4 regions of the Inquilinus sp. CA228 genome follow, and region 2 is predicted to be linked to each of the others. Evidence: riboswitches for the same ligand, from Rfam matches in the RefSeq annotation. Region 2 holds a riboswitch; each other region holds the start of a gene.
What was found. Region 2 has a riboswitch for cobalamin ahead of ACTOWL_RS17220 (ABC transporter substrate-binding protein). Riboswitches for the same ligand answer to the same signal wherever they lie in the genome.
Positions count from the first base shown of each region.

Region 1: another riboswitch for cobalamin. It lies ahead of ACTOWL_RS10925 (ribonucleoside-diphosphate reductase subunit alpha); the one in region 2 lies ahead of ACTOWL_RS17220 (ABC transporter substrate-binding protein).
Region 3: another riboswitch for cobalamin. It lies ahead of metE (5-methyltetrahydropteroyltriglutamate--homocysteine S-methyltransferase); the one in region 2 lies ahead of ACTOWL_RS17220 (ABC transporter substrate-binding protein).
Region 4: another riboswitch for cobalamin. It lies ahead of cobU (bifunctional adenosylcobinamide kinase/adenosylcobinamide-phosphate guanylyltransferase); the one in region 2 lies ahead of ACTOWL_RS17220 (ABC transporter substrate-binding protein).

Region 1 is NZ_JBQJIK010000018.1:20,466-25,250, forward strand. Features, by position in the region: gene ACTOWL_RS10910 (hypothetical protein) at 1-1,523, opposite strand, end outside; gene ACTOWL_RS10915 (hypothetical protein) at 1,785-1,970, shown strand; gene ACTOWL_RS10920 (acetoacetate decarboxylase family protein) at 1,933-2,550, opposite strand; cobalamin riboswitch at 2,696-2,888, shown strand; gene ACTOWL_RS10925 (ribonucleoside-diphosphate reductase subunit alpha) at 3,000-4,785, shown strand, end outside.
Region 2 is NZ_JBQJIK010000031.1:71,033-75,817, reverse strand. Features, by position in the region: gene ACTOWL_RS17230 (ABC transporter ATP-binding protein) at 1-209, opposite strand, end outside; gene ACTOWL_RS17225 (FecCD family ABC transporter permease) at 206-1,240, opposite strand; gene ACTOWL_RS17220 (ABC transporter substrate-binding protein) at 1,237-2,265, opposite strand; cobalamin riboswitch at 2,300-2,530, opposite strand; gene ACTOWL_RS17215 (hypothetical protein) at 2,952-4,634, opposite strand; gene ACTOWL_RS17210 (pyrroloquinoline quinone-dependent dehydrogenase) at 4,750-4,785, opposite strand, start outside.
Region 3 is NZ_JBQJIK010000055.1:50,788-55,572, reverse strand. Features, by position in the region: gene ACTOWL_RS25260 (hypothetical protein) at 1-479, opposite strand, end outside; cobalamin riboswitch at 1,407-1,618, shown strand; gene metE (5-methyltetrahydropteroyltriglutamate--homocysteine S-methyltransferase) at 1,726-4,077, shown strand; gene ACTOWL_RS25250 (CGNR zinc finger domain-containing protein) at 4,105-4,728, opposite strand.
Region 4 is NZ_JBQJIK010000016.1:94,938-99,722, reverse strand. Features, by position in the region: gene ACTOWL_RS10270 (FAD-binding oxidoreductase) at 1-984, shown strand, start outside; gene ACTOWL_RS10265 (acyl-CoA desaturase) at 1,169-2,338, shown strand; cobalamin riboswitch at 2,380-2,590, shown strand; gene cobU (bifunctional adenosylcobinamide kinase/adenosylcobinamide-phosphate guanylyltransferase) at 2,710-3,234, shown strand; gene cobW (cobalamin biosynthesis protein CobW) at 3,244-4,272, shown strand; gene cobN (cobaltochelatase subunit CobN) at 4,272-4,785, shown strand, end outside.

The DNA of each region.
Region 1 (4,785 bases), on a different contig from region 2:
TCCTTCAGCGTCTTGTCCTGATGCGCCCTGACCGTGCCCTGGAAGTTCTCCAGCCCCTTGGTCGCGGCCCACAGCAGGGCGTCGCGCATCGGCCCCGGGTCGGTGTCGTCAAACTTCGGCTCCTTCTGCTGGCCGGCCAGTTCGTCCAGCCGCACGGTCATCGCCAGGGTCAGGGTGACATTGCCCTCCGCCCCGGCATCGGCCAGCACCTCCGGCAGGTTCATCATGTGCAGCGGGCTGAGATGCTCGGCCGCGAGGTCGCCGCGCATGGTCTCGACCATGTAGTCGCCCAGGGCGTCGACCGCCTGCTTGCCCTGGCCGGGCGTGTCGCCGTCGGCATAGACGGCGTTCTGGCTGGCCTGGGCCAGGTCGGTCACCACCTTCTTCGCGTCCTGGAGGTCCGACCCGACATCCCACCGGGCGACCTGGTCGACGCAGCCGCGCAGGATGGCGGCGACCCGCGGGTCGTTCATCACCTGACCGCCGAGGATCGGCATGGTCCGGGTCGGGTCGGTCAGCTCGGCGATCTTCGCCGCCGCGGCCTTGGCCCCCTCCTGGCCGCCCTTGCCCCAGGCCGCCTCGATCTCGCGGATCGGCCGGTCGAGGAACACCTCCTTGTGGGCCTCGCTGAAGCCGCGCTGCACCGCGGCCAGATACTGCGCGGTGTCGCCGCCGCCATAGGTCTTGTAGACGCCGGCGAGATGGGTCATCGACGCGACCAGCGCCTGCGGCGTCGGGTTGTCCTTGCCGGTGGCGTCGGCCTGGGCGATCAGCCGCTGCTTCACCAGGGCGGTGACCTCGTCGTATTTGCCGTCGGCGCCCAGCTGCTGCACCGCGGCGGCGCCCTCGGCGGTGCGGTCGTCGACGGTCCACTCATTCTGCTTCTGCGTCTTGGCGGCCTGGATCGCCTCCCGGAACACCGGGTCGTCGGGCGCCCGGATCGCGATCGGCTGCACCAGCGCGTCGAAATCCGGCGCGCTCTGCTCGGTCGCGGCGTAGTCGATCTCCTGGCCGATCACCGCCGCCAGGTCGTCCTTGGCCTGCTGCCGCTCATAGGGCGACAGCTTGGCGTCCGACGCCTTGGCCAGCAGTTGCCGCTGCTGGCTCAGATAATCGAGCCGGGTCTCGTCGAGCACGGTGACGATGTCGTCCGCCTGCAGCTTGCGGTCGGCGTCGGGCGCCGCGGCCGGGCGGTTGCCGAAGGGCAGGGGGTCGAGCTTCGGCGTCGCCGGCAGCTGGGCGTGCAGCGCGTCGTTGTCGCAGGGCGGGAGGCCGGCCTTCTGGATGTAGATCCGGAACGGCCAGCCCTGCTCGACCGGGAACTCGGCGACGCCGAGCGGCTTGGCGCCGGGCTGGAACGGGGCGGGCAGCGCGCCGGCGGCCGGATCGGCCTGCGTCGGCGCCTCGACCGGCAGCACCGGCGGCTGCTGCCGGGCGCGGTCGACGGCGAGGCCGAAATTGAGGCCGTTCGGGTTGTTCGTCCGCCACTGCGTGGACGGCGTGCGCGTCACCGGACCGAGCATCGCATTCCCCCTCTGCAAAATGCGGCCTGGATATGACTGTTCTTCTTGCGCGCCCGGATCTCGCCTCCGGGATGACGGTGATGTGACAACCCCTGTCACGCCGGAAGGTTTCCAGTCCTTTCCAATTCCGTTCGGGCGAAGCCCGGCGGCTGGAGAATGCGACCGCCGGCCTATGGAGATTTTCTCCATCTCCGAGGAGACACTGTCCATCCCACCGGCCGTTCGGCGGACCTATCTCTTGGAGAAGATCTGGAGGCTGCGATGATGCTCTTCTTCCGGCGCCGAGACCGCCGGCGCCAGACCGACGGCGCCGAGGCGCTGCTGCGCATGACCCCGCGCGAGTTGGCCGACCTGCCCTTCTGGGTCGAGCCGCCGCAGCCGGACTGCGCCGATCCGGCGGGCCGGTCGGTCACAGCCCGAACCGCGCCTCGGCGTCTGCCAGCGTGAGGGCGAGGAACGGCCGCCGTCCGGCCAGCAGCGCCAGCGGCCCGTCCGGCGGAAACTCCCAGTCGAGGCCGCCGAGGCGCGGCCGGCCGCGGCCGGTGGCGGCGGCCCGCGTGATCCGGACACCGGCCCCGTCCGGCTGCAGCACCCGCAGCGGGATCGGCAGGCGCAGCGGCAGGGCGCGTCCCGGCCGGTCGGTGAAGGTTGCCACCAGCCCCTGCGCGTCGGTCAGCTCGGTCCGCCCCACTGCGGCCTCGAACCGGCCCAGCCGTTTCGGGATCGCCCACAGCGCCCGGCCGCCGGCCAGCGCGGCGGGGCTGTCGACCCAGGCGGCGGTGATGGTGACGCCGATCCGGCGCCCCAGCCGCACCGGCACGGCGACCACCAGCTCGGCATAAGCCAGGTCGCCGCCCGGCTGCCACTCCGCCCGCACGGTCGCCAGCAGCGCGCTCCGGCCCCAGCCCAGCGGCCCGGCGCCGGCCGGCAGCGGCCCCGGCAGCGCCGCCCGCGGTACCCGCCACAGCGCCGCCTGCACCGTGCCGCGCAGCCGCCAGGGCGGGGGAGGGTAGAGGGCGTCGGTCATGACCTTTGCAGCATAACCCGGCGCGTGGTGCGCAGGGTGGGAAGCGGCGATTCCGGGATTGCATCCGGGGAGCCGAAAACGAACTTGGATTGCGAAGTTTGCGACGGCACCAACTAGGTATTGACGTCGACCGTCACAAAGACGTCAATATCTAGACATCACGGGCGCTACAGGGAATCCGGTGCGCCGCTTGACGGCAAAGCCGGGGCTGCCCCCGCAACTGTAAGCGGAAGGACCTTCCGTCGTCTTGAGTCACTGGCGGAGAGACCCGCCGGGAAGGCGAGACGGAGGGGCCGCCGACCGCGAGCCAGGAGACCGGTCCGTGATTGCGTAGTGCGTCCTCGGGCGGGGTGTCCCGGCGGTGCGATGAGCGAGACGCGCCGGCTTGCCGGTGCGTTGCCGACTCCGCATCTTCGGCCCAAGCCCCAATACGATCATGGGGTTTGCCGATGTCAGCCATCCAGGAATCCGACCGCGCGCTCGCCGGCGCACCCGCCATCCCGGCGGCGCCCCGCGCGTCTGCCGAGCCGGCCTACCAGGTGATCCGCCGCAACGGCGCCGTCACCGCCTTCGACGAATCCAAGATCTCGGTGGCGCTGACCAAGGCCTTCCTGGCGGTCGAGGGCGCCGGGGCCGCCGCCTCGCGCCGGGTGCACGACATCGTCGAGGGGCTGACCGGCCAGATCGTCGGCGCCCTGGCCCGCCGCGCCGACCACGGCCGCACCTTCCACATCGAGGAGGTCCAGGACCAGGTCGAGCTGGCCCTGATGCGCGGCGAGCACCACAAGGTCGCCCGCGCCTATGTGCTGTATCGCGACGAGCGGTCGCGCGAGCGCGCCGCCGCCGCGGCCAAGACCGAATCCTCGCCGGTGGCGCCGGCGCTCCATGTCACCGCGGCCGACGGCAGCCGCGCGCCGCTCGACCAGGCGCGGCTGGTCCGGCTGGTCGAGGAGGCCTGCGCCGGCCTGGACGATGTCGCCGCCGGGCCAGTCCTGGCCGAGACCCGGCGCAACCTCTATGACGGCATCAGCGAGGCCGAGCTGGCGCTGGCACCGATCATGGCGGCCCGCACCCTGATCGAGACCGAGCCGAACTACAGCCAGGTCAGCGCCCGGCTGCTGCTGGACCTGCTGCGGCATGAGGCGCTGAGCTTCGTCCATGGCCGGCCGACCCGCGCCACCCATGCCGAGATGGTGCAGGGCTACGCCGAGTACTTCCCGGCCTATGTGAAGAAGGGCATCGCGGTCGACCTGCTGGATCCGGAGCTGGCGCGCTACGACCTGGCGAGGCTGTCCGCCGCGCTGAAGCCGGAGCGCGACCTGCAGTTCCAATTCCTCGGGCTGCAGACGCTGTATGACCGCTACTTCCTGCAGACCGGGGGCATCCGCTTCGAGCTGCCGCAGGCCTTCTTCATGCGCGTCGCCATGGGGCTGGCCGCGCGCGAGATCGACCGCGAGGCGCGGGCGATCGAGTTCTACGACCTGATCTCCTCCTTCGACTTCATGTGCTCGACGCCGACGCTGTTCAACGCCGGCACGCCGCGGCCGCAGCTGTCCTCCTGCTTCCTGACCTCGGTGGCGGACGACCTGGACGGCATCTTCAAGGCGGTCAAGGACAACGCGCTGCTGTCGAAATACGCCGGCGGCCTCGGCAATTCCTGGACCCGCGTGCGTGGCCTGGGCGCCCATATCCGCGGCACCAACGGCCAGTCGCAGGGCGTCGTGCCGTTCCTGAAGGTCGCCAACGACACCGCCATCGCGGTGAACCAGGGCGGCAAGCGCAAGGGCGCGGTCTGCGCCTATCTCGAGACCTGGCACGTCGACATCGAGGAATTCCTCGACCTGCGCAAGAACACCGGCGACGACCGCCGCCGCACCCATGACATGAACACCGCCAACTGGGTGCCGGACCTGTTCCTGCAGCGGGTCGAGGCCGACGGTCCCTGGACCCTGTTCTCGCCGGACGAGGTGCCCGACCTGCACGATTTGTACGGCCCGGCGTTCAAGACCGCCTACGAGGCCTATGAGGCGAAGGCCGTGTGCGGCGAGATCCGCGTGCACAGGCAGGTCCGCGCCCTCGACCTGTGGCGGCGCATGCTGACCATGCTGTTCGAGACCGGCCACCCCTGGGTGACCTTCAAGGACCCCTGCAACATCCGCTCGCCGCAGGGCCATGTCGGCGTCGTGCACTCCTCGAACCTGTGCACCGAGATCACGCTGAACACCTCGGATGACG
Region 2 (4,785 bases):
GGCAGGCCCGCAATGTCGGCCCCGCCCAGGGTGATCACGCCGCTCTCCACCCGCCGCAGCCGGCAGATCAGGCGCAGCAGGGTCGACTTGCCGGCCCCGTTCGGGCCCAAGAGGCCCAGCATCCGGCCGGGCGCCGCCTCCAGCGTGACGCCGTCGACGATCATCCGGCCGCCAGCGGCCCAGCGCACGTCGTGCGTGGCGATGGTCATGCCGCCCGCCTCGCCCGGTACAGCAGGACGGCGAAGGCCGGCGCGCCGAACAGGGCGGTGACCACGCCGATCGGCAGGATCTGCTGCGGGATGATGGTGCGCGAGACGATGTCGGCCAGCACCATGAAGATGGCGCCGATCATCGCCGAGGCCGGCAGCAGCCTTGCATGGCCGGGCCCGACGAGGAAGCGCGCCGCGTGGGGAATGACGAGGCCGACGAAGCCGACCGACCCGACGATGCTGACCATGGTCGCCGTCATCGCCGCGGTGGCCGCGAACAGCACCACCCGCACCCGCGTTACGGCGATGCCGAGCGAGGCGGCGGCATCCGCCCCGAAGGTGAAGGCGTCGAGCGCGCGGGCGTGCAGGATGCACAGGACGAAGCCGATCGCCGCGACCGGCACGGCCACCTGCACATCCGGCCAGCGCACCCCGCCGAGGCTGCCGAGCAGCCAGAACATCACGCCGCGCGCCTGTTCGGCATTGGCCGAGGTGGTGACGATGGTGGAGGTCAGCGCGTTGAACAGCTGCGACCCGGCGACGCCGGCCAGGATGACGCGGTCGATGCCGCCGCCGACCCCGGCCGCCAGCAGCGACACCAGGACGAAGGCCAGGACGGCGCCGATGAAGGCGCCGCCGGAGAGCGAAATGGCGCCACCGCCGAAGCCCGCGATCATCACCGCGACGGCGCCGGTCGACGCCCCGGCGGAGATGCCGAGGACATAGGGCTCGGCCAGCGGGTTGCGCAGCAGCGCCTGCAGGATCGCGCCGGACAGGGCCAGCGCGGCGCCGCAGCAGGCGGCGACCAAAGCGCGGCTGAGCCGGTAGTCCCAGACTACGCCTTCCTGGATCGGGCTGAGCGCGAAGCCGGCGCCGAACAGCCGGTTGCCCAAGGCCTGGAACGTGGTGGACAGGGGGATCGCCATCTCGCCGATCGACACGGCCAGGGCGATGGCCGCGACCAGCGCCGCCAGCGACAGCACGGCCAGCAGGACGCGGACGCCCCAGCCGTCGCCGAAAAGCGGCCTCACCCCCCGAGACCGAAGCTCTTGATGCCGCGGGCCACCGCCTCGATGCCGTCGACGGCGCGGATCGAGGGCTGCATCGCCTGCACGTCCATCACCACGAAATGCTTGTGCTTGACCGCCTCGAGCTGGCTGGCCACCGGGTCGGTGGCGAGGAAGTGCTGCTTCACCGCAGTGTCGTCGGCGGCGTAGCGGCGGCGGCTCATCTCCGCCATCACGATGATCGCGGGGTTGGCGGCGGCGATCCGCTCCCAGCTCACCAGCGGCCACTCCTCCTCCGTGGTGATGACGTTGCGGGCGCCGAGCTGCTGCAGGATCCAGGCCGGCACGCCGTTCTTGCCGGCGACGAAGGCCTCGCCCGCGACCTCCTTGCTGGAGAACCAGAACACCATCGGCACGTTGTCGAGCCGGGCGCCGGCCACCGAGGCGATGGCCGCGGCCTCGCGCCGCCGCAGGTCGGCGACCAGAGCCTCGCCGCGGTCGGCGACGTCGAAGATCCGGGCCAGGTCGCGGATCTCCTGATAGACGAGGTCCATGCTGAACAGCTGCTTGCGCACGCCGTCGCCGCCGCCGGAATTGTCCTTCTCGACGCAATCGGCCGGCGAGACGTAGGTCGGGATGCCGAGGCCGGCGAACTGCTCGCGGGTGCCGACCGAGCCCTGCGGCCCGACATGCCATTCGAATTGGGCCGTCACCAGCTTCGGCTCCTTGCCGACCACGGCTTCGAAGCTGGGATCGTTGTCGGCCAAGCGCGGGATCCTGGCGTTCGCCGCCTCGTAGGCTGGCAGCACCGGCCCGAACCAGACGGCGGTGCCGACGATGCGGTCGGCCAGGCCGAGCGACAGCAGGATCTCGGTGCTGCTCTGCCCGATCGCCACGGCGCGTTGCGGCGCCTTGGCGAAGGTGACGTCGACGCCGCAGTTGCGGATCGTCAGCGGGTACTGCGTCGGGTCGGCCCGGGCCGCCGGCGACAGGATGAGAAGCCCGGCCAGGGCCAGGACATGCGAAGAGAAAGATCGGAATGCCGTCACGAAAACCTCCTGCCCGGGCCACCCCGCCCGGGAAACGGATTGCGCTGCGACGGCAGGTCTCCTGGCTCGCGGATCATGGCTTCGCGTCGGCCTTCCCACCCGTGTTGCGGGCAGTGGCATGGCCCTTGAGAGGCCACCAGGACGCTCGGCGATCCGCTGACAGTTGCGGGGGCAGCCACGGATTCCGCCCCCCTCGCAATTGATTGGGGGGCGCCACCGTGTTCCCTTTTGATCCCATAGGGGAACCGTCGCCGCGATGTGTATCAGAGGCCATCTCGAAACTCTACTGCGCCGGTCGTCTGACGCGGTTCTCTGCGCTTCCGGTGCTCACGGACCCAAAAGTCCGCTGCGCGCCGGTTCTCGAGAACCACGCCAGCCGACTCGTCGCAGCGAGTTTCAAGACGGCCTCTCAGCGACGCCGAGAGCCGGTCAATCGAGGCGGAGATCCCGGCACGGCACCGCCGGATGGCCACGCCCCTGCGGGGCTCGCCATGACGGATTCAAGGTCGGGACAGCCGGTCTCTCAGCTACTGTCCGGTTTCGCGGCCGGCGGCCCGGCGCCCGAAGGCCGGCGGCGCTTCGGCTCCGCCGGGATGTCCGTAGCCTCGAGCGGCCGGGCGAAGGGCGACAATGAAAGGGCTGCGACCGGAATCGCAGCCCTTTCTGAATCGCTCCCGGACCGCGGCCTATTTCTTGAAGTCCGCCGGGAGCGGATTGCCGAACAGGGAGAGGTACAGCGCCTGCTTCTCAGGGTTGGCTTCGGGGGTGTCGGGCGTCGTGTTGAAGCTGTTGCCGCCGACGATGAAGCTGAAATCCGTTCCTCCCACCTGGGCGTTGCCGTGACAGCCCATGCAGCCGCCCATCTGGTACGTGGTGAACTGGCTGCCTGCGGCCACGCGGACATTCTGGAAATTCTGCGACGTGCCTTGGGACGGATAGCGTGTGGGGGCCTGGTCGGCGGCGATGCGGCCAAGAAACTGCTGCAGCGTGTAATCCGTCTCCACGACGATGTTGGCCTGGTAGAAATTGCCGATTTGCCGCGTGCTGTCGGGATCCGTGCTGATGTCCGCAAGATTGAGCGGCACGGCCTGGACACTGACCAGCTTGTAATAGAGCCAGGGGGAATTCAGGTTGTTTTCGGCGTTGTAAGCCGAAATGAGACCGTGGAAGGTGGAATTGGCAGCCTGCACCACGGGCGGGATGGCCTCGTAGCGGGCATCCACGCAGATATTGCCGCCGACCGGCGTGCCGTCCGGCGGCGTGCCGGGCGGCAGCTCCTGATAGTAGAGCCGCTTGCCGGGAGTGTCGCAGAAGGTGTTGGCGGGATTCGTCGTCACGGTCGGGGTGTTCGGGTCGTCGGTATAGACGAGGGCGGGCGTGTTGGGCCCGGCGGTGGGGATCACCACCTTGCCGTTGGGGTCCTCCGTCGCGACGCCGTCGGCGTTCAGCACGTTGTCCGCCTGCTCGAAGGTGGCGAAGACGAAATAGGGTGCCGACGGCGTCTTCTGGATGATGTGCAAGCCCGCCAGGGCCCACTGGTCCTGCCGATAGCAGGGATTGCCGTTCGAACCCGGCTCATAGTAGCGGACGGTGGTCATATGGAAATGGCTGGGATCCTCACCGTTCGCCAGCGGCCGCCACGCGGCCTTCACTTCGACCGTGCCGGCGGGCAGCGTGATCACGGAGTTGGGATCGGGCGGCTGGCCGTTTCCGAGAGCGGCCTGCCACGTCGTGATCCGGTTCGTGTAGGCGTCGCCGGTGGTGAACCACAGCTTGTTTCCGACGATGTAGTCGTATTCCGTCTGGTTCGCCTTGGCCAGGAAGCGGATCAGTTGCGGGGCGCTGTTGGGCTGTGTCGCCGCAGGGACATCGACGATCCCGGCGTACATCTGGTCCAAACCGATCTGGCTGGTTTCGTCCAGGTTGACCCAGGCGGGCTGAGCCACGGGGTCCTGGCCGGGGCAGGCGTCCACGACGCCGCCGTTGGGGATGGTCCCGCCGGAATAGAGGTATAGCGGCGGATCGCTATAGTTGTAGGGGTCCTGCGGAGTGCCTGGCCTATCGGCGCCGTGCGGGGGGATGGCGTTGTTGGCGCCGGGGAATATTTCCACCTTCTGCCTGTAGCTCTCCCACACCAACGGCGTCGCTCCGGCCTGGCCGAACTTTGCGCCCATGTCCGCCTGGCCGCGCTGCACCGTGCCGTTCAGCTGCGCGGCCGGCCAGTTCAGGGCGATGAATTCCTGCCAGGCGAACGTGCTGGCTTCGGCCAGGGTGGCGTTCGTGGCGCCCGAGCCGATGTCGCCGGGAAGGACAGGACTGATCTGAGGGTCCTGGGCCTGGACCGGCGGCGCGCCGGACAGGACGGCCACGGCGCTGCATCCGGCGGCGACGAGGCAGCGGACAAGGGAGCGGTGTGACATGACATGATCTCCGTTGTTTGAGGTCCGGGCGCTCAGGGACCACGGGCGCGGCAGATCGTCGTGCTCAGGGAAGGCCGAGCACGACGATCGTGTTCTGACC
Region 3 (4,785 bases), on a different contig from region 2:
CCGATCTTGCGGCAGACCTCCTGCACGAATTCCGCCGCCGACAGCGTGTCCAGCTGCGCGTCCAGGATCTCGTCCTCGACCAGCTTCTCCCACGCCATCGACCGCATGCACTCGGCGTCCAGGCCCTCCTCGGGCTTCGCCGCCGCCTCGGCCACCATCCCGGCCGCGCGCTCCCGCCGCTGCCGGCGGCGCTGCTCCTCGCCCGAGGCCTTCCGCTCGTCCCGCCGCGTCATGAAGCCGGTGCGGATCCGCTCGGTCAGGGCGATCGACAGCCGCACCGAGCGCGTGAGGCGCGCCTGGATCAGGCCGAAATCGGGCGGCGCCTTCGGGTCCAGATGGGCCCTCTCCTGCTGCCGCTCGGTCAGCCGCTTGCAGCGCATGTCGATCTCGACCGCCTGGCGCAGCGTGTGCAGCGCCCAGCCCGTCCAGTTCATGTCGGGATCGGTCGGCCGGATCGGTTCGGATTGCGCCTCATCCATAGAACATATCATGAACCATAGTCACGGATGAGCGCAATGAACATTGTGTTCACTGCCGGAGCGCCAGGAAATCCGACGCTTTCGAAGGGTGCCCAGACCGGCTCACCGAGCGCTGCGTGCCATCGGCAGAGCGGGGCCGCCGCATCTGGATCGTCAGGTCCTTGCGCTGGGGACTTTCCAACGCGCCTGCACAGGTCCGCGAAGGGCGGAAAGCGGACTAAAGGAGGGGAGCGGCGCCACCACAACTCTCGGCCGCAAGCGTGAATAGGGGTCATGCGGCGCTGTCTCCCAAGTAGACGAAGGCGGATTCCCCCTTTGCCGCCATTCGATAACATGGCAGAATAAAAGCATCTCGTGACTCGATTAGGCGCGTTTGGCGGAGCCTAGGCTAAGCAGGCCAAATATTCCCCCCGAGATATCATGGCGGAACTTGTGATGGACAGCAAAAATTCTGCTGACGATCAGGGAAAGAGGAAATGGAGGTGGTATTACATAATACCAATATTTATGTTCATTATTCCGATTTGCGTAACAGGCTTCGTAAATAGACACGAGGGTGACTTCGAAGCACAGAATTTGGCATTCTTGTTTGGGAAATTCGCTATAATTCTCGTATTATTGATTTTTGTTTTTATGTTTTTTTGGGACAAGTACCGAAAATCGTAAACGGTTAGTCGAGCTTTAGTCTGTCTGATGACTCCGCAAGAGGAAGCCGAAGCCGGCGATGTGCGGAGTTCAGTTGTGTTTGTGGGTAAGGCTCAACGTGGCATATGCCACCCCTCTTGGAGGCCAGTTGGACCAGCGATCGTCCGCTCAGGATCGAATGCGGACCGCCTATCGTGCACCGACGGTCCAGCTGCAGGCCAATTCGAGCATAGAAACATAAAGATGTTTTTATGTATCTCTTGACGCCCCGCCCCCGTATCGCCAGAGTCGGCCGGTCGTGGTTCTCCGGGCCCCTTGGGCGCCGGAGCTAAGAGGGAATCCGGTGGGCCGCGAGGCGATGCCGGAGCTGCCCCCGCAACTGTGAGCGGCGAGCCGAGGTCCATTCCGAGTCACTGGAGCCGCAAGGCCCCGGGAAGGCCGGACCGAGGCGACGACCCGCAAGCCAGGAGACCTGCCGCGACACCATAACGTCCCTGGGCGGGGTGTCCCGGTGGTGCGCTCGCGATTCCGCCGGCGCCCGTCGTCCGTGGATCGCGCACGCGTCGCTCGGCCTTTGCCTCCAGATCTGGAGTCCAAGCCGATGTCTGTTTCTTCCGTTCCTATCAGCCCCCTGGCTGTCGCCACGCTCGGCACGCCGCGGATCGGTCCGCGCCGCGAGCTGAAGTCGGCCCTCGAGAGCTTCTGGTCGGGCAAGTCCGACGAGACGGCGTTGCAGGAGACGGCGGCCGCGCTGCGCGCCGCCAACTGGGCGCGCCAGCACGCGCTCGGCGTCACCGTGATCCCGTCGAACGACTTCTCGTTCTACGACCAGGTGCTGGACATCAGCGTCATGGTCGGGGCCATTCCCGCCGCCTATGGCTGGGCCGGCGGCCCGGTGCCGCTGGCCACCTATTTCGCCATGGCGCGCGGGTCTCAGGCCGATGTCGGCGACGCCGCCTGCGGCCATGGCCACGACCATGGCCATGGCGTGCCGGCCCAGGAGATGACCAAGTGGTTCGATACCAACTACCACTACATGGTGCCTGAATTCGCCGAGGGGCAGCGCTTCGCCCTGTCCTCGCTGAAGCCGGTCGAGGAGTACCGCGAGGCCAAGGCGCTGGGCTACCGGACGCGCCCCGTGCTGCTCGGGCCGGTGACCTTCCTCAAGCTCGGCAAGAGCCACGGCTCCATGCCGGACCCGCTGGCGCTGCTGGACGGGCTGCTGCCGGTCTATGCCGAGGTGCTGCAGCGCCTGGCCGCCGAGGGGGCCGACTGGGTGCAGATCGACGAGCCTTGCCTGGTGCTGGACCTCGACGACGCCGACCGTGCCGCGCTGCGCCGGGCCTATGCCGCGCTGGCACAGGCGGCGCCGCAGCTGAAGATCATGGTTGCGGCCTATTTCGGCGGCCTCGGCGAGAACCTGGCGACGGCCGTGTCCCTGCCGGTGGCCGGGCTGCATCTCGACCTGGTGCGGGCGCCGAGCCAGCTTCCCGCCGCACTCGACAAGGCACCGCGCGAGCTGGTGCTGTCGCTCGGCGTGATCGACGGCCGCAACATCTGGCGTGCCGACCTGCCGGCGCTGCTGGGCTGGCTGGAGCCGATCGTCGCCGCCCGCGGCGCCGACCGGGTGCAGATCGCCCCGTCCTGCTCGCTGCTGCACGTGCCGATCGATCTGGAGCTGGAGAACGAGCTCGACGCCGACGTCAGGAGCTGGCTGGCCTTCGCCGTGCAGAAGATGGGCGAGCTGTCGGCGCTCGGCCGGGCCCTGGCGCAGGGCCGCGATGCGGTGGCCGAGGTGCTGGACGCCTCTGCCAAGGCGGCGGCCGCGCGCAAGACGTCGCCGAAGGTGCATGATTCCGCGGTGGCCGCCCGGATGGCGGCGGTGACGGCTGAGATGGCCCGGCGCGGCAACGTCTTCACGGCCCGGGCCGAGACCCAGCACCGGCGCTTCGGCCTGCCGCTGTTCCCGACCACCACGATCGGCTCCTTCCCGCAGACCGCCGAGGTCCGCCGCGCCCGCTCGGCCCATGCCAAGGGCGCGTTGACCGACGGCCAGTACGAGACCTTCCTGAAGGAGGAGACGGCGCGCACCATCCGCTGGCAGGAGGAGATCGGCCTCGACGTGCTGGTGCATGGCGAGTTCGAGCGCAACGACATGGTGCAGTATTTCGGCGAGCAGCTGGCCGGCTTCGCCTTCACCAGGCATGGCTGGGTGCAGTCCTACGGCTCGCGCTGCGTCCGGCCGCCGGTGCTGTATGGCGACGTGTCGCGTCCGCGCTCGATGACCGTCGGGTGGTGGAGCTATACCCAGTCGGTGACGGAGAAGCCGGTCAAGGGCATGCTGACCGGGCCGGTCACCATCCTGAACTGGTCCTTCGTGCGCGACGACCTGCCCCGCAGCGAGGCGTGCCGGCAGATCGCCCTGGCGATCCGGGACGAGGTGCTGGACCTGGAGGAGGCCGGCGCCGCGATGATCCAGATCGACGAGGCGGCGCTGCGCGAGGGCCTGCCGCTGCGCCGGTCCGACTGGAAGGCCTATCTGGACTGGGCGGTGGAGAGCTTCCGCCTGTGCGCCTCCGGCGTCCGGGACGAGACCCAGATCCACACCCATATGTGCTATTCGGAGTTCAACCAGATCATCGACGCCATCGCCGCGATGGATGCCGACGTGATCTCGATCGAGACCTCCCGCTCGACGATGGAGCTGCTCGACGCGTTCACGACCTACCGGTACCCGAACGAGATCGGGCCGGGCGTCTACGACATCCATTCGCCGCGGGTGCCGGAGGTGGAGGAAATCACGGCGCTGCTGCGGCTCGCCCGGCAGCGCCTGTCCGACCGGCAGATCTGGATCAACCCCGATTGCGGCCTGAAGACCCGCGGCTGGGCCGAGGTGCGGCCGGCCCTGGTCAACATGGTCGCGGCCGCGCGGCAGCTGCGCGAAGCTGCCTGATCGCGGGTGGGAGGGGCGGCGGAAGCGTCACCCCTCCCCCCTTTTCTCCTTCAGACGGTGGCGGTGGGCGGCCTGCTTCGCGCGGTTGCCGCACAGCGCCATGCTGCACCAGCGCCGGGCATGGCCGCGCGTGTGGTCGACGAACATCAGCGTGCAGACCGGCCCCTCGCACGCCTTGACGTGGGTGAAGTCCTCCTCGCAGACGAGCCTTGCCATCGCCTCGGCGATCGGCAGCAGCAGGCTGTCCGGCGAGCGCCAGCGCCGGAACGGGCCGAGCGCCAGCCCGCCGCCGCCCACGACGATCTGAGAGTAGCCCTCGTCCCGCTCCAGCAGCCGGTTCAGGGGCTGCAGGTCCTGCAGCGCATCCGCGGTCAGCGGGCGGCCTTTCCGGCTCTGGACGAAGCCCCGGAACCAGTCCCGCAGGCCGCGCGCCTGCGCCGCCACGCTGTCGAGCTCGCCCGGCATCGCCCGCTCCCGCATCTCCGCCAGGACGGTCTCCGGGACCATCCCGGCCTGCGCCAGCCAGGACAGCAGACCGTCACCGTCCGGCAGCCAGTCGACCGGGGTGTCGACCGGCGTCGCGATCGAGTTGAGGAAGTCCAGGCCGAGCGCGTCGGCGAGGAACATCGCGGGGGGCAGCTGGTGGCTCACTTCGGTCGGCCTCGAATGGGATCACCTTACCGATAAGTAACCTCTCAAATCCGCATT
Region 4 (4,785 bases), on a different contig from region 2:
ATCCTGCGCACCGGTGACGGCGCGCTGGATGCCGACACCCTGGCCAACTGGCACGTCTCGAAATACTCCTTCGGGCCGATCCTCGACGGCCTGTTCGCGCAGTCGAACTACGGCATCGTCACCCGCATGGGCGTCTGGCTGCTGCCGCGCCCGCCCGCTGTGCGGTCGTTCCACTTCACCTTCCCGGAGGATGACGACCTGGCGGAGGTCGTCGATCTGTGCCGGCCGATGAAGCTGTCGAATTTCGTGCCGACGCTGTTCCGGGTGGCGAACGACCTCTACCTCTGCGGCTCGGAGGGCGAGAGCCCGGAATACCAGGCGTCCGGCGGCAAGCGGTCGATCTCGGACGAGGGTCGCCGCGCCTTGCGCGAGCGGCATGGACTCGGCGCCTGGACCGTGTCCGGCGCCTTCTACGGCCCCAGCGCGGCCGCGCTGGAGCCGATGGTCCAGCGCGTGCGCGACCATTTCGGGCGCAGCGGCAAGGCCCGCTACATCGAGCATGCCGATGCCGGCGCGATCCCGCCGCTGCAGGTCGCCATCAACGCCTTTTCTGGCATCCCGAGCCTGGGCGAGCTCGGCCTGCTGAAATGGCGGCCGGGCGGCGGCAACCTTTGGTTCCTACCGGGCACGCCGATGGACGGCAAGGTCGCCAACGAGTTCCAGCAGCTGTGCCGCGGCATCTGCGAAGCCCATGGCATGGACTACATGGCGATGAATGTCTGCGGGCCGCGCTTCGCCCGCGGGCTGCATGTGCTGACCTTCAACCGCGAGGATGCCGGCGAGTGCGCCCGCGCCGATGCCTGCTACCGCGCAATGTCCGAGGCGGTGGCGGGGCGTGGCGTCTTTGTCGGGCGGGCTCCGGTCCAGTATCACGACTTCCATATGGCGCAGGCCATGCCCGCCTACCGCGATGTCTGCAACGGTGTGAAGCGGGCCCTCGATCCGAATGGTGTCATCGCGCCGGGGCGGTACGGGATCGGCTGACGGGCGGTCCGTCCGCCGGTTGACCGGCTGATCCTGCTGGCGGCGCTGGTGATCACCGTCTACGCTCAGCGCCTGCGGACGGTGCGCGGCGCTACGTCCGCTTGACGGCGCTGCGCCGATCCTTATCTAGGGGACGCCCGACGCCCCCTCGTCGGGGTCGATGCACCATTAGATGACGGAGCCCATGGCCACCTCGCAGACCGGTCCGGCCGCGCCTACGGACGACCACGAGGACATCCTGTATCCGGAGGCGGGCCCGTTCGTCCTGCTCCATCTCGCCAGCTTCGCAGCGATCTGGACCGGCGTCACCTGGCAATCCCTGGTGATCTGCGTGGTCCTGTATTTCCTGCGCATCTTCGCGATCGGGGCCGGCTACCACCGCTATTTCGCCCATCGCGCCTATTCCACCGGCCGGGTGTTCCAGTTCATCCTGGCCTTCCTGTCGCAGAGCACGGCGCAGAAGAGCACGCTGTGGTGGGCCGCCAAGCACCGGCACCACCACCTCCATTCCGACACCGGGCAGGACGTGCATTCGCCCCGGCACCGGGGCTTCGTCTATGCCCATCTCGGCTGGATCTTCTCGACCCGCCACCGCACCACGGATCTGAGCAAGATCGCCGATTTCGCGCGCTATCCCGAGCTGATGCTGCTGCACAAATACGAGCTGACCCCGGCCGTCATCCTGGCGGCGATCACCTTCCTGATCGGCGGTTGGCCCGGGCTGGTGGTCGGCTTCGTCTGGAGCACGGTGCTGGTCTATCACGGCACCTTCTGCATCAATTCCCTGGCCCATGTGCATGGCCGCAAGCGCTATGTCACCGGCGACGATTCCCGCAACAACTGGCTGCTCGCCCTGATGACCATGGGCGAGGGCTGGCACAACAACCACCACGCCTATCAGAGCAGTGTGCGCCAGGGCTTCAGGTGGTGGGAGGTCGACCCGACCTTCTACATCCTGAAAGTCCTGTCCTGGTGCGGCGTGGTCTGGAACCTCAAAACTCCGCCCGAGGCCGTGCTGCGCAACGAGCAGCGCCTCGGCAGCAAGATCATCGAGCGCGCGGCGGCCGAGCTGGCGGCGAGCTTCCCGACGGAGCGGATCGCGGCGGCGCTGCACGAGGCGCTGGCCCACGCCCATGCGCCGACCCTGGCCGACCTCCGTGACGCCCTGGCGACGGCGCAGCACAAGACCGTGGACCTGCTGGCCAAGGCGCATCTCCCGAGCTTCCCGACGCGGGACGAGGTCCGGTTGCGGGCGGCGGCGATGTTCGCGAAGTCCCGGTCGATGGAGGACATCGTCGAGCGGGCCCATCGCCTGGTCCTGGAAGCCGTCGGCCGGCGCCTCGCCGCGGCCTGAGCCGCGCCATCGATTGACCACCCGTCCCGCGCCGCCTACTGTGCCGCCATCGCGCAGCCGGTTCCCCGAAGGCGGACGCCAGAGGGGTGAAAAGGGAACGCGGGACGGTCTGTCCTTTCAGGCCTGATCCGCGGCTGCCCCCGCAACTGTAGGCGGCGAGCCCACCTCCGACAGCCACTGGCCGATGGCCGGGAAGGCGGAGGCAGGCGATGACCCGCGAGCCAGGAGACCTGCCGGCGAGGCGATGCGTGCGAACCGCCGGGCGGGGTGAACCGGTGGCGCGGGATGCGCGGCGCCTGCGGGCACCGTCTCCGGCGTCCAAGCCCTGTCCGGCCGAGCGAAGGGCGAGGGCGTGTTGCATCGACCAATCCATGGCTGAGCTGGCGGCGGCGACGCTGGTGCTGGGCGGCGCCCGGTCGGGCAAGAGCCGCCATGCCGAGGCGCTGGTCGAGAGCCAGCCCGGCGACTGCGTCTACCTCGCCACCGCCGAGGCCTGGGATGCCGAGATGGTGGAGCGGATCTCCCGCCACCAGGCGCAGCGCGGCTCGCGCTGGCGCACGGTCGAGGCGCCGCTGGATCTGGTCGAGACGCTTGGCCAGGTGGCAGGCCCCGGCCGCGCCGTGCTGGTCGACTGCCTGACCCTCTGGCTGTCCAATCTCATGCATGCCGACCGCGACATCGCCGCCGAGACCGATCGGCTGGTGCGCTGGCTCGCCGCGCCCCCGGGCCCGGTGGTGCTGGTGTCGAACGAGGTCGGGCTCGGCATCGTCCCCGACAACGCCCTGGCCCGCGCCTTCCGCGACCATGCCGGGCGCCTGCACCAGGCCGTGGCCGCCGCCGTGCCCAAGGTCGTCTTCGTCGCTGCCGGCCTTCCCCTGACCCTGAAATCCGCCTGAAGGATCCCCATGCCCGCAAAGATTCCGGCCACCGTTATCACCGGCTTCCTCGGCGCCGGCAAGACCACGCTGATCCGCCACCTGCTGCAGACCGCGAATGGCCGCCGGCTGGCCCTGATCATCAACGAGTTCGGCGATGTCGGCGTGGATGGCGACCTGCTGCGCAGCTGCGGCGACGCCACCTGCCGCGAGGAGGATGTGGTGGAGCTGGCCAATGGCTGCATCTGCTGCACCGTGGCCGACGACTTCATCCCGACCATCGAGAAGCTGCTGAACCGCGCCGAGCCGCCGGAGCACATCGTGATCGAGACCAGCGGCCTGGCCCTGCCCAAGCCCCTGGTCAAGGCCTTCGGCTGGCCGGAGATCCGCACCCGGGTGACGGTCGACGGCGTCATCACCGTGATCGACGGCGCCGCCATGTCGGAGGGCCGTTTCGCGCCGGACGAGGAGGCCTTGGCGGCCCAGCGCGCCGCCGATGAGGCGCTGGACCATGACAGCCCGCTGGAGGAGCTGTTCGAGGACCAGCTGGCCTGCGCCGACATGGTGATCCTGAATAAGACCGACCTGCTGGACGACGACTCGCTATCCGCCGTCTCCACCGATCTCGCCGCCCAGCTGCGGCCGGGGGTGAAGGTGGTCAAGGCCCGGCACGGCGCCATCGACGCCGCGGTGCTGCTGGGCCTCGGCGCCGCGGCCGAGGACGACCTGGCGGCGCGTCCCTCGCATCACGATGCGGAGGAGGAGCACGACCACGATGATTTCGAGAGCTTCCATGTCGACCTCGGCACGGTGGTCGACCCGGACGCCCTGGCGCGCAAGCTGAAGCCGGTGATCGAGGCGCACGACATCCTGCGGCTGAAGGGCTTCGCTGCGGTCGAGGGCAAGCCGATGCGGCTGGTGGTGCAGGCGGTCGGCGGCCGCATCCAGCATTATTACGACCGCGCCTGGCGCACCGACGAGGCCCGCGGCACCACCCTGGTGGTGATCGGCGAGCGCGGCCTCGACCGCGCCGCCATCACCGCGGCGCTGGCGGCCTGATGCATCTCCTCGCCACCAGGCCGGGCAGCATCGCCGACGGGTCGGAGGCGGTCGATCTGGGCCAGAGCCCGGGCGACATCGTCGTCCTGACCGCGGCGGACACCGAGCTCGCCTGCCTGTCGGCGGCACGGTCCGGCTTCGGCGAGGAGTTTCCGCGACTGCGCCTGGCCAACCTGCTGCAGCTCGGCCACAACCTGTCGGTCGACACCTATGTCGACGATGTGGTCAGCCGGGCGAAGCTGGTGGTGGTGCGCCTGCTGGGCGGGGCCGGCTATTGGCGCTATGGCATCGAGCAGGTGCACGCCGCCTGCCGGCGCGAGGGCATCGCGCTGGCCGTGCTGCCGGGTGACGACAAGCCGGATGCCGATCTCGACGACCTCTCGACATTGCCGGCGGAGGCGAGGGGGCGGCTGTGGCGGTATCTGGTCGAGGGCGGCATCGAGAACGCCCGCAGCTTCCTGGCCTATGCCGCCACCCTGGCCGGCCACGACCTGCCCTGGGCCGAGCCCCGGC